3 linked regions of the Cytobacillus luteolus genome follow. The protein of the gene in region 3 interacts with the protein of the main gene of each other region in a pairwise test. Links are inferred from orthologs where the notes say so. Each region holds a gene or a part of one and is shown on either strand. Other genes may lie near its edges. The genes, in order: sda, J2Z26_RS18955 and J2Z26_RS07615.

Region 1 (3,091 bases), on a different replicon or contig from region 3:
AAACTTCGTTCTATGAAGAACGCAAACAAGGAATTGTAAGTTCTGAACGTCTAAATGAATTAATGGAAAATGCACAAAGAACAGCTTATTGTGATGCACTAGATCAATATCACCCATCATTCTGGGCTTCAAAAATGCATTTCTATATCACAGGCGTTCCTTTCTATAACTTCCCGTATACGTTTGGCTACCTATTCTCACTAGGTATCTATGCTAAAGCACTTGAAGAAGGTACAGATTACGAAGAAAAATACATTGCACTATTAAAAGACACTGCTAGCATGACAGTCGAAGACCTAGCCCAAAAACACCTAGGAGTAGACCTAACCCAACCAGAATTCTGGGACAAAGCAGTCAAACTATCAATAAAAGACGTAGAAGAATTCTTATCACTCACAAACTAATTACGGAAAGCACTTATCTTAAGTTGATAAGTGCTTTTTTTATATGGCTAATTAAAGTCAATGTTAATTTTAACACTATGTTGATTTCAGCCGAAGGCACAAGACTCCTGCGGGAGCAGCGCGTCAAAGTGAGACCCCGCAGGAGCAACGCGACGAGGAGGCTCACGGACCGTCCGCGGAAAGCGAGTGCCTTCGGCTAAAATCAACAAGTAAGTGTGAAACCTACATATATAAAAAGGGGTATCAATTATACAGCCAATGAAATAATAATAGTAGACATCCAAGCTAAGTGTTATAATAGCACTCGTGGAAAAGTATACCTATCTGATTCAAGCCCTGTAGGAGGAAGATTCATTGCTTACATATGTTTATCGTTTCCTAATCGAATTAACAAATAACCGTTTCGTCTCCAATGCTCTAAAAAAGTTTGCTCAATCAAAATACAGTTCGTTTATCATACCTTCATTTGCATCCACCTATAAAATTAACCAAGATGAAATGGAAGGCACGTTGGATAACTATAATACCTTACATAGCTTTTTTATTCGAAAGCTTAAAGAAGGAAACAGACCAGTAGACCAATCATTAGACTCCATAGTAAGTCCGGTTGATGCTGTATTTGAAAAACATGGACTAATCACTGAAAAAAATATAATTGAAGTGAAAGCTAAACCCTATTCCGCTCGCGAGATGTTAGGAGATGACAACGCACTGCAAAAGTACATTGGTGGTACATTTGTCCTTCTCTATTTAAGTCCAAGTCACTACCATAGAATTCATAGCCCAACAACAGGAGTAATAACGAATCAATGGACTCTTGGTACCAAATCCTATCCGGTCAACAAACTAGGGTTAAAGTACGGAAAAGACCCTCTATCGAAAAATTATCGAACGATCACTGAGGTAAAGCAACCGGGTGGCCAGCATATGGCGATTGTAAAAGTGGGTGCGATGTTTGTAAATAGTATTGAAACAACTCATAAAAATGAGGCATTATCAAAAGGTGAAGAAATTGCGTATTTTACATTTGGATCAACAGTTGTTTTATTATTTGAAAAGAACAGTTTTCAGCCTTTAGCTACTCTAAAAGAGGGAACAGAAGTCAAAGTAGGAGAAAAGATTGGAACTATAAAAGAGCAATAAAAAAGAGCCAGTAAGTGGCTCTTTAAGATGATACTCTAATTCTATGTGATAAAGATCTACGTTTAATTTCTGTCTCAATCAAAAGGATGAAATCACTGCTCAGTCTTAATTCTCTTGCTTTAAAATATGATTCGATTAACAATTCATCAGATAATTTTCTCATAATGGCCTGCCACTTTTGGCAAGTCACCTCCTAAAATAATTATTGATATTAAAGGGGTAAATAAGTTCTAAAATCTATATAATGTAAATACAATAGTAGGTTATGTCATGCTTGTACCCTTACTCTATCATGAATAAACGTATAGAACAATCGTTCTGTTATCCACAGAAAAAAGTGGATAACCTGTTGATATGTTGTTGGTAAATCTTAGAAAACTATAATTATCAATATGGAAAATGTGTATAAGTTTATCCACAAGTGTTGAAACGGAAGGACTTTTGTCGAAAAATTTTTGTATTTTGTTAAAAATTCTTCTATTTTAGCCGAATATTGTCATATTTTTTGAAAGATATGAGTATTTTCGATATGATGTAATGCAGAATTACTAATAAAAAGACGAGGGTGTGTAACACAAGTGTTAAAACTATTTCTACCGGATGAACATGTGAAGAGTGTATTTGAAATATCACCTAAAAGCTTAGTGGAGCGTGGCATAAAAGGAATTATTACAGACTTAGATAACACATTAGTAGAGTGGGATCGTCCGAATGCTACGCCTAAGCTTATAAATTGGTTTAAAGAAATGAAAGATGAGGGAATCATGGTAACAATTGTTTCAAATAATAATGAGCAAAGGGTAAAGGACTTTTCTGATCCCCTAGAGATTCCCTTTATATTTGAAGCTAGAAAACCACTAATTCGTGCTTTTAAAAGGGCACAGATAAATATGAAACTAAAACCTGAAGAATTAGTTGTAATCGGTGACCAACTACTTACTGATGTTTTAGGAGGTAACCGAACTGGACTACACACAATATTAGTTGTACCTGTGGCACAAACAGATGGTTTTTTTACGAGAATAAATCGCAGAGTAGAACGCAGATTGCTGTCGTGGATGAAGCGTAAAGGTATGTTATATTGGGAGGAATAAAATTGGAATTACAGGATTATTCTTGTGTTGGATGTGGAATTAACATTCAAACTGAAGATAAAGAAGGAATTGGTTATGCACCTAAATCGGCATTAGAGAAAGATCAAATTATTTGTCAAAGGTGTTTTCGGTTAAAGCATTATAATGAAATTCAAGATGTACCATTAAATGATGATGACTTTTTAAAAATATTAAATGGTCTTGGTAATACTGATTCATTAATTGTGAAAATAGTTGATATATTTGACTTTAATGGTAGTTGGTTGCCTGGGTTACATCGATTTGTAGGTAAAAATAATATTATTCTCGTAGGGAATAAAGTAGATCTATTACCAAAATCAGTGAAACACAATAAGCTGATCAACTGGATGAAGCAATCCTCAAAGGAACTAGGTTTAAATCCTGTGGATGTGTATTTAGTTAGTGCTGCAAAAGGACAAGGGATTACAG
Region 2 (3,096 bases), on a different replicon or contig from region 3:
TTACAGTTTCTCTAATTGCATCTCTAGCTGGGCCTAAGAATTTACGTGGATCGTATTCATTCGGCTTTTCAGCTAAAACTTCACGAATAACTTTCGCAGATGAAATTTGATTTTCTGTATTTACATTAATTTTTGCAGTACCTAATGAAATGGCTTTTTGGATGTCTTTTGTTGGAATTCCTGTTCCTCCGTGTAACACTAGAGGAATACCTGTTAATTCCATAACTTCCTTCATGCGATCAAATCCTAAGTTCGGTTCACCTTTGTAAGGCCCATGTACTGAACCTAATGCTGGTGCAAAGCAATCTACACCTGTTTCGCGAACTAGTTGATCACACTCTGATGGAATTGCATATGCTGCTTCTGCATCGTCAACGATTAAGTCATCTTCTTGACCACCAATACGACCAAGTTCTGCTTCTACAGATACACCATGAATGTGTGCTAATTCAACTACTTTTTTAGTGATTGCGATATTTTCTTCAAGTGGATGGTGAGACCCGTCTATCATAACTGATGTAAATCCAGCATGAATTGCCTCAGCACATTTTTCAAAACTTGAACCATGGTCTAGGTGGATTGCAACTGGAACTGTCACTTTATAATCCTCCATAAGTGCTTTAACCATAGCAACAACTGTTTTGAAACCGCCCATATAACGAGCTGCCCCTTCAGATACACCACAGATAACTGGTGAGTTTTCCTCTTGAGCTGCTTGTAAAATTGCTTGAGTAAATTCTAGGTTATTTAGATTGAATTGACCAACTGCATATCCCTCTGCTTTTGCTTTGTTAAGCATTTCTGTCATTGAAACTAAAGGCATGACTTTATCCTCCTTATGTACGTATACTTACCTGTTCCCAAAGTTCCTATTTAGTAGGATTACCCTTGACGATAAATGATATGTATCTTTAAAGAGGTAGTTGATAATTACCTCTTAAGGTAAAAACTTTAGGTTATTTACAGTACATAGCATATCAACTAAAAAAAGAATGCGCAATAACTATAAAAACGCTCTAAATCATTGAAACCACGCTATTCTTATGTGTAAGCTCTTACATTGATTTATGAATTTTTTGCGACATCAGTTTTAAGTTACCTTGATAATAGTTTGTTAAATGGCTCATAGGTGTTATTCGCTAGAATCCACTCGCTTTCCGCGGGAGGAATATTGAAAAAGCCATACTGCCGGCTTTTTCAAAGGACGATTCCTCTTCGGGCAGTCCGGGAGCCTCCTCGGCGCTTTGCGCCTGTGGGGTCTCCCGTTGACGTGCTACTCCCGCAGGAGTCTCGTCGATTCTAGCGAATAACCAACTCAACATATGTTAATTTGCTTCATATACTTTAAAGTTTGTATGTAGCTAGTAAAACTATGACCCAACCTTAACATGCTTTTTAACAGCTGCACGAATTTCGTCAATGTCGAAAGGTTTTGCGAAGTGAGTAATGGCTCCTAGATCTTTCGCTTCTTGAATCATGTCTAGCTCGCCATAGGCAGTCATAATAATTACTCGAATTTCCTGATTAATTGCTTTTAATCGCTTTAAAATTTCAATTCCATCCATTCCAGGAATTTTCATATCAAGTAAAACAAGATCAGGAGAATGCTTCTCTACGATATCAATAGCCTGATATCCATTAGCCGCTTGAAATGTTGTATATCCTTCTTTTTGAAATACTTCATTTAGTAAGATACGAATTCCATACTGATCGTCCACAATTAAAATTTTCTCCGTCATCTGTCACAACACCTCTAAAGTTTATTTTATTATTAATAAGAATTTCATTGTTTAAGTAAAAACGGTGATACATCATATTTTCATTAGCATTATCTATCATCTTTGTATTCTACTAAACCTTCTCACATTCCTCCTTTTTTTGACAAGAGGTTATCGACAAATTACTTCCTAATTCGTTTTTTTTCGATTTATTTATATAATAGAGGTAGAAAATGTGAAGAAAGGAGTCGAATTATTATGTTGAAAATTTTCACAACACAGCTTCAAGGCTTGTTTACAAAAATACATGACAAAGAACTATTGTCGATTGAGGATGGAGCAAGACTATTAGCACAAGCTGCCATTGGCGAAGGTATCATTTACATACACGGTTTTGCTGAAATGGAGGCCGTTACTCTTGAAGCCACAATCGGACAGGAGCCAATGATATCCGCAGCACGACTTATAGACGATACTAAACAGATGGCTGAAGTTAGTCCTGTCGATCGAGTTCTGCTTGTCACCCGTTTTTCAACAGATGAGGATGCAATTGAATTGGCACAAACCCTTACAACTAAGGGGATTGAAGTTGTTGCAATCTCTGCTCTAGTACCGAATAGTGAAGGTCCATCTCTAGATAAAATTGTGGATATTTATATTGATTCAAAGTTAGGTAAACCGCTCATTCCAGATGATGATGGCAACCGTTTTGGTTTTCCTTCCATCATCACAGCACTTTATGCCTACTATGGGCTAGCCTTTTCTATTAAAGAGATGGTTGAAGAATACTTGGAAGAAGAGGAAGAAGAATAAAGTAAAAAATCCTAGTGCAGCCTGTGCACTAGGATTTTCAATTTAAAGTTGCTCTGAATGAACCAGTGAAGCACGGATAAATTCACGGAACAAAGGCTGTGGTCTTGTTGGGCGTGATTTGAACTCTGGGTGGAATTGTGATGCTACAAACCAAGGGTGGTCCTTAAGTTCAATAATTTCAACTAATCGACCATCTGGGCTTGTACCAGAGAAAATAAATCCTTTTGCTTCCATAGCTTGACGATAATAGTTGTTAAACTCATAGCGATGGCGGTGACGCTCATACACCACTTCATCTTGATAAGCTTCAAACGCTTTTGTACCTTCTTCTAGTTTGCAAGGGAATACCCCAAGACGAAGTGTCCCGCCTAGATCTTCAATATCCTTTTGCTCAGGTAAAAGGTCAATAATTGGGTTTGTCGTCTCAGGATTGATTTCTGCAGAATGGGCATCTTTTAATCCAAGAACATTACGAGCAAATTCTACAGAAGCTAATTGCATTCCTAAACAAATTCCTAGTAAAGGAATCTTATTTTCACGAGCATACGTCATTGTAGCAATTTTA
Region 3 (3,144 bases):
AGGTACCATGGGTCCAGAACAGGCCCAATTACTTGTGAGTAAGGGTGTTGCTCCTAATCGAATCGTTATTGGCCATATGTGTGGGAATACAAACCCTTCCTATCATAAAGAAACATTAGAATACGGGGTAAATATCGCACTTGATCGCTTTGGTATCCAAGGAATGGTTGGAACACCTTTTGATACAGAGAGAATTGAAATCTTACTAAAATTACTTAATGATGGCTATGAAGATCGTATAATGCTTTCTCATGACACTGTAAATGTGTGGCTAGGTCGACCACCAGTTCTTCCAGAGCCACTTGTTGAGATAATGGCGAACTGGCATCCAACCTATCTATTTGAGTCAATTATCCCACAATTACGCGAAAAGGGAGTTTCAGAGACTACGATAGATAAACTCTTTCTGCATAATCCAAAATCATTATTTATGACCCAAAGAGCTGAAAGATTAACATAATATTATCAAGCAAACTAGGTCATAGTACCTAGTTTTTGCTTTGTTCCAAAAAATTCCTTTTAAATTAAGCATTAATTCCTATAGCTTGAATAATATTTCTAAATTAAGGTAGAAGTAGATGAATTTGCAGCTAAAAAAGTGAATCATAGGTTTTCTACTGATCACCTTATTAAGGGGGGATATATTCTACCAATGAAACCAGAAACAGGAGCTTTCTCAACCAATCATTCTTTTGTAAATGAAACAGTAAATGATATTTCATTTGTGCATCTAGTATTATCTGTTAATTCAAGTGGTAAAGTTCTTTATATATCCTCAAACTGTGAGGAAATTCTAGGATTCTCCCAAAGTGAGTTAATTGGTACATATATTAAAAGCTTTATCCATGAGGATGACCAATTTTTAGTAGAAAGTTATTTTTTTAATGAAACAACTCATGAACCTTGCACATTCAGGATCCTTCATAAGGATAAAACATACTTATGGGTTGATAGTAAAATAGACCTAGTTAAAAAGTCCCGCTCATCTAACGCGGAAGAAATTTTATTACAAATAACTGTAAATAATCAAGATACATTAAGAAGTAAACCTACACTAGAGCTTCTGTCGACTAGTAAAAAAGAGGAGACTGAGTTGCTCTTTACTAAGGAAGATTCATTTTCTTTAGTGGAGGTTACCCCTTATGCTATTATCCTAGCCGATAATGGAAGAATTGTGTATGTTAATGAAGCATCAAGACGATTGTTAGGTGCTAGAAAGAAAGAAGACATTATTGGACTAGACATCTATCAGTTCGCACTTGTACCCTTTCATATTGTTATAGAGAAAAGGTTAAAGTCCATTCATGACGGTTACACAGTGGGTGTTATTGAGGAAAAATGGCAAAGATTAGACCATTCAATTATTGATGTAGATGTACGACTGTCTTCAGTAACACTGCAAGGGCATCTTTTTGAGTATTTTGTATTAGACGATATCTCTTCTCGAAAAAACTTTCAAGGAATCCTTCAAAAAAGTAGAGAACGATATCAAAACATAATCCATAACTCTATTGATACAATAGCGGTGGTATATGACAACCGGTGGGTATTTATTAATGAATCTGGTGTAAAAATGTTCGAGGCTGGAAGTTATACAGAGATGCTAGGAACAAGTATTTATAAATATCTTCATTTAGAGGAGCATTCGAAAATTGATGAAATGATAGATCTTGTCCTCTCGGAAAAGAAAGAAAAAAAGAGTAAACAAACCTGGTATACAGCTTCAGGAAAGGAACTTTACTCTGAGCAAATATTCATTCCTACAACGTATTTTGGCGAGCCGGCCATTCAAGTGATTATTCGTGATATTACAGAACGAAAACAAGCCGAAGAACTAATGCTCAAGTCTGAAAAACTTTCAATTGCAGGACAGTTAGCAGCAGGAATTGCACATGAAATAAGAAATCCATTGACCGCTATAAAAGGATTTTTCCAACTCATAAAAACGGACCAACAACAGCAATATTTTGATATAGTAGAATCTGAATTAAATCGGATTGAAGCGATTCTAAGTGAACTGTTGGTTTTATCAAAGCCTACAGAAATAAGGTTTAAGAGAACAAATATTGAAATACTTATTAAAGATGTAATGACATTACTTGAAACACAAGCGATTATGAATAATATTCAATTGAATTTGTCCTTTATGAAAACAGAATCTATAATAATGTGTGATGAAAACCAAATAAAGCAGGTGTTTATTAATCTTATCAAGAATGCGATTGATGCAATGCCTAATGGTGGAGTAATTACAATCTCGACTGAAGTTTTAGATAAACAGATTAGTATCTCTGTTATGGATGAAGGTGTTGGAATTCCAGAACACATTGTAAAACGTATTGGTGAACCTTTTTACACGACAAAAGAAAAAGGTACAGGTCTAGGACTTATGGTTAGTTTTAAAATTATTGAAAATCATCAGGGAACGATTACAATTTCTAGTGAGATGAATAAAGGTACAACTATAACAGTTGCGTTACCGCTTGAAGACTAACCTAAATACTTTAGTCAAAAAATCGGCAAATAATCTTTTCTTACAAAATGTTTTTGTTTAATCTGAATCTTGACCGTTCCTTTGCGCTGCAGGCACTTGCTTTCCGCGGGGAATCATGAAAAAGCCCAACTGCCGGCTTTTTCAAGGGCGGATTCCCATCGGGGAGGAAGTCGAGCCTCCTCGACGTTCCGTCTGCGGGGTCTCGACCTTTCCTCTATTTCCCGCAGGAGTCAAGTGTCTTCCGCTACAATCCACTCACCATCTGGAACACAATATATCAAAATTTATCTAACATATAAACAGAAAAAAGCCATGAATGCTGTCATGGCTTTTGTTGTTTCTTAGGAATGTGTCTTTACGAATGTTTCTAATCGGTCTAGTGCTTTTTCTAGTGTTTCCATTGAGTAGGCATAGGATAAACGAACATAGCCTTCACCGTAGGTTGAGAAAGCACTCCCTGGTACAACGGCTATTCCAGCTTCTTTTACAAGCTTCATAGCTAAATCAAATGATGACATTCCAAATTTTTCAATAGACGGGAATAGATAGAAAGCTCCATTTGGTTTAACAACATCAATATTCATAGCTACAAGACGATTATATACATAATCTAGACGCTTCATATACTCAAGCCTCATAGGTGAGGCATC

What was found.
Region 1: the proteins of J2Z26_RS07615 (region 3) and sda interact in binary tests that used the Bacillus subtilis proteins (3 or more experiments, as listed by UniProt). The link is inferred for Cytobacillus luteolus from one-to-one orthologs.
Region 2: the proteins of J2Z26_RS07615 (region 3) and J2Z26_RS18955 interact in binary tests that used the Bacillus subtilis proteins (3 or more experiments, as listed by UniProt). The link is inferred for Cytobacillus luteolus from one-to-one orthologs.

Annotation. Positions count from the first base shown.
Region 1 is NZ_JAGGKM010000004.1:123,136-126,226, reverse strand. Bases 141-3,066 are described here. They hold sda (sporulation histidine kinase inhibitor Sda), read right to left. Parts: upstream 1,711-3,066; coding sequence 1,570-1,710; downstream 141-1,569. Other genes in these bases: yqeH (ribosome biogenesis GTPase YqeH), read left to right, coding at 2,644-3,066; J2Z26_RS12675 (YqeG family HAD IIIA-type phosphatase), read left to right, coding at 2,126-2,641; J2Z26_RS12685 (phosphatidylserine decarboxylase), read left to right, coding at 759-1,547; J2Z26_RS12690 (M3 family oligoendopeptidase), read left to right, coding at 141-404. Also shown: more of J2Z26_RS12690, read left to right, coding at 1-140; more of yqeH, read left to right, coding at 3,067-3,091. UniProt on the Bacillus subtilis protein: Mediates a developmental checkpoint inhibiting initiation of sporulation (by preventing phosphorylation of spo0A) in response to defects in the replication initiation machinery.
Region 2 is NZ_JAGGKM010000007.1:192,553-195,648, reverse strand. Bases 56-2,986 are described here. They hold J2Z26_RS18955 (response regulator), read right to left. Parts: upstream 1,740-2,986; coding sequence 1,371-1,739; downstream 56-1,370. Other genes in these bases: J2Z26_RS18945 (CTP synthase), read right to left, coding at 2,574-2,986; J2Z26_RS18950 (DUF2529 domain-containing protein), read left to right, coding at 1,977-2,531; J2Z26_RS18960 (class II fructose-bisphosphate aldolase), read right to left, coding at 56-823. Also shown: more of J2Z26_RS18960, read right to left, coding at 1-55; more of J2Z26_RS18945, read right to left, coding at 2,987-3,096. UniProt on the Bacillus subtilis protein: Key element in the phosphorelay regulating sporulation initiation. Phosphorylation of spo0B during sporulation initiation.
Region 3 is NZ_JAGGKM010000002.1:552,312-555,455, reverse strand. The notes cover bases 95-3,073. They hold J2Z26_RS07615 (PAS domain S-box protein), read left to right. Parts: upstream 95-652; coding sequence 653-2,494; downstream 2,495-3,073. Other genes in these bases: J2Z26_RS07610 (aminotransferase A), read right to left, coding at 2,836-3,073; J2Z26_RS07620 (phosphotriesterase family protein), read left to right, coding at 95-460. Outside these bases: more of J2Z26_RS07620, read left to right, coding at 1-94; more of J2Z26_RS07610, read right to left, coding at 3,074-3,144. UniProt on the Bacillus subtilis protein: Phosphorylates the sporulation-regulatory proteins spo0A and spo0F. It also autophosphorylates in the presence of ATP.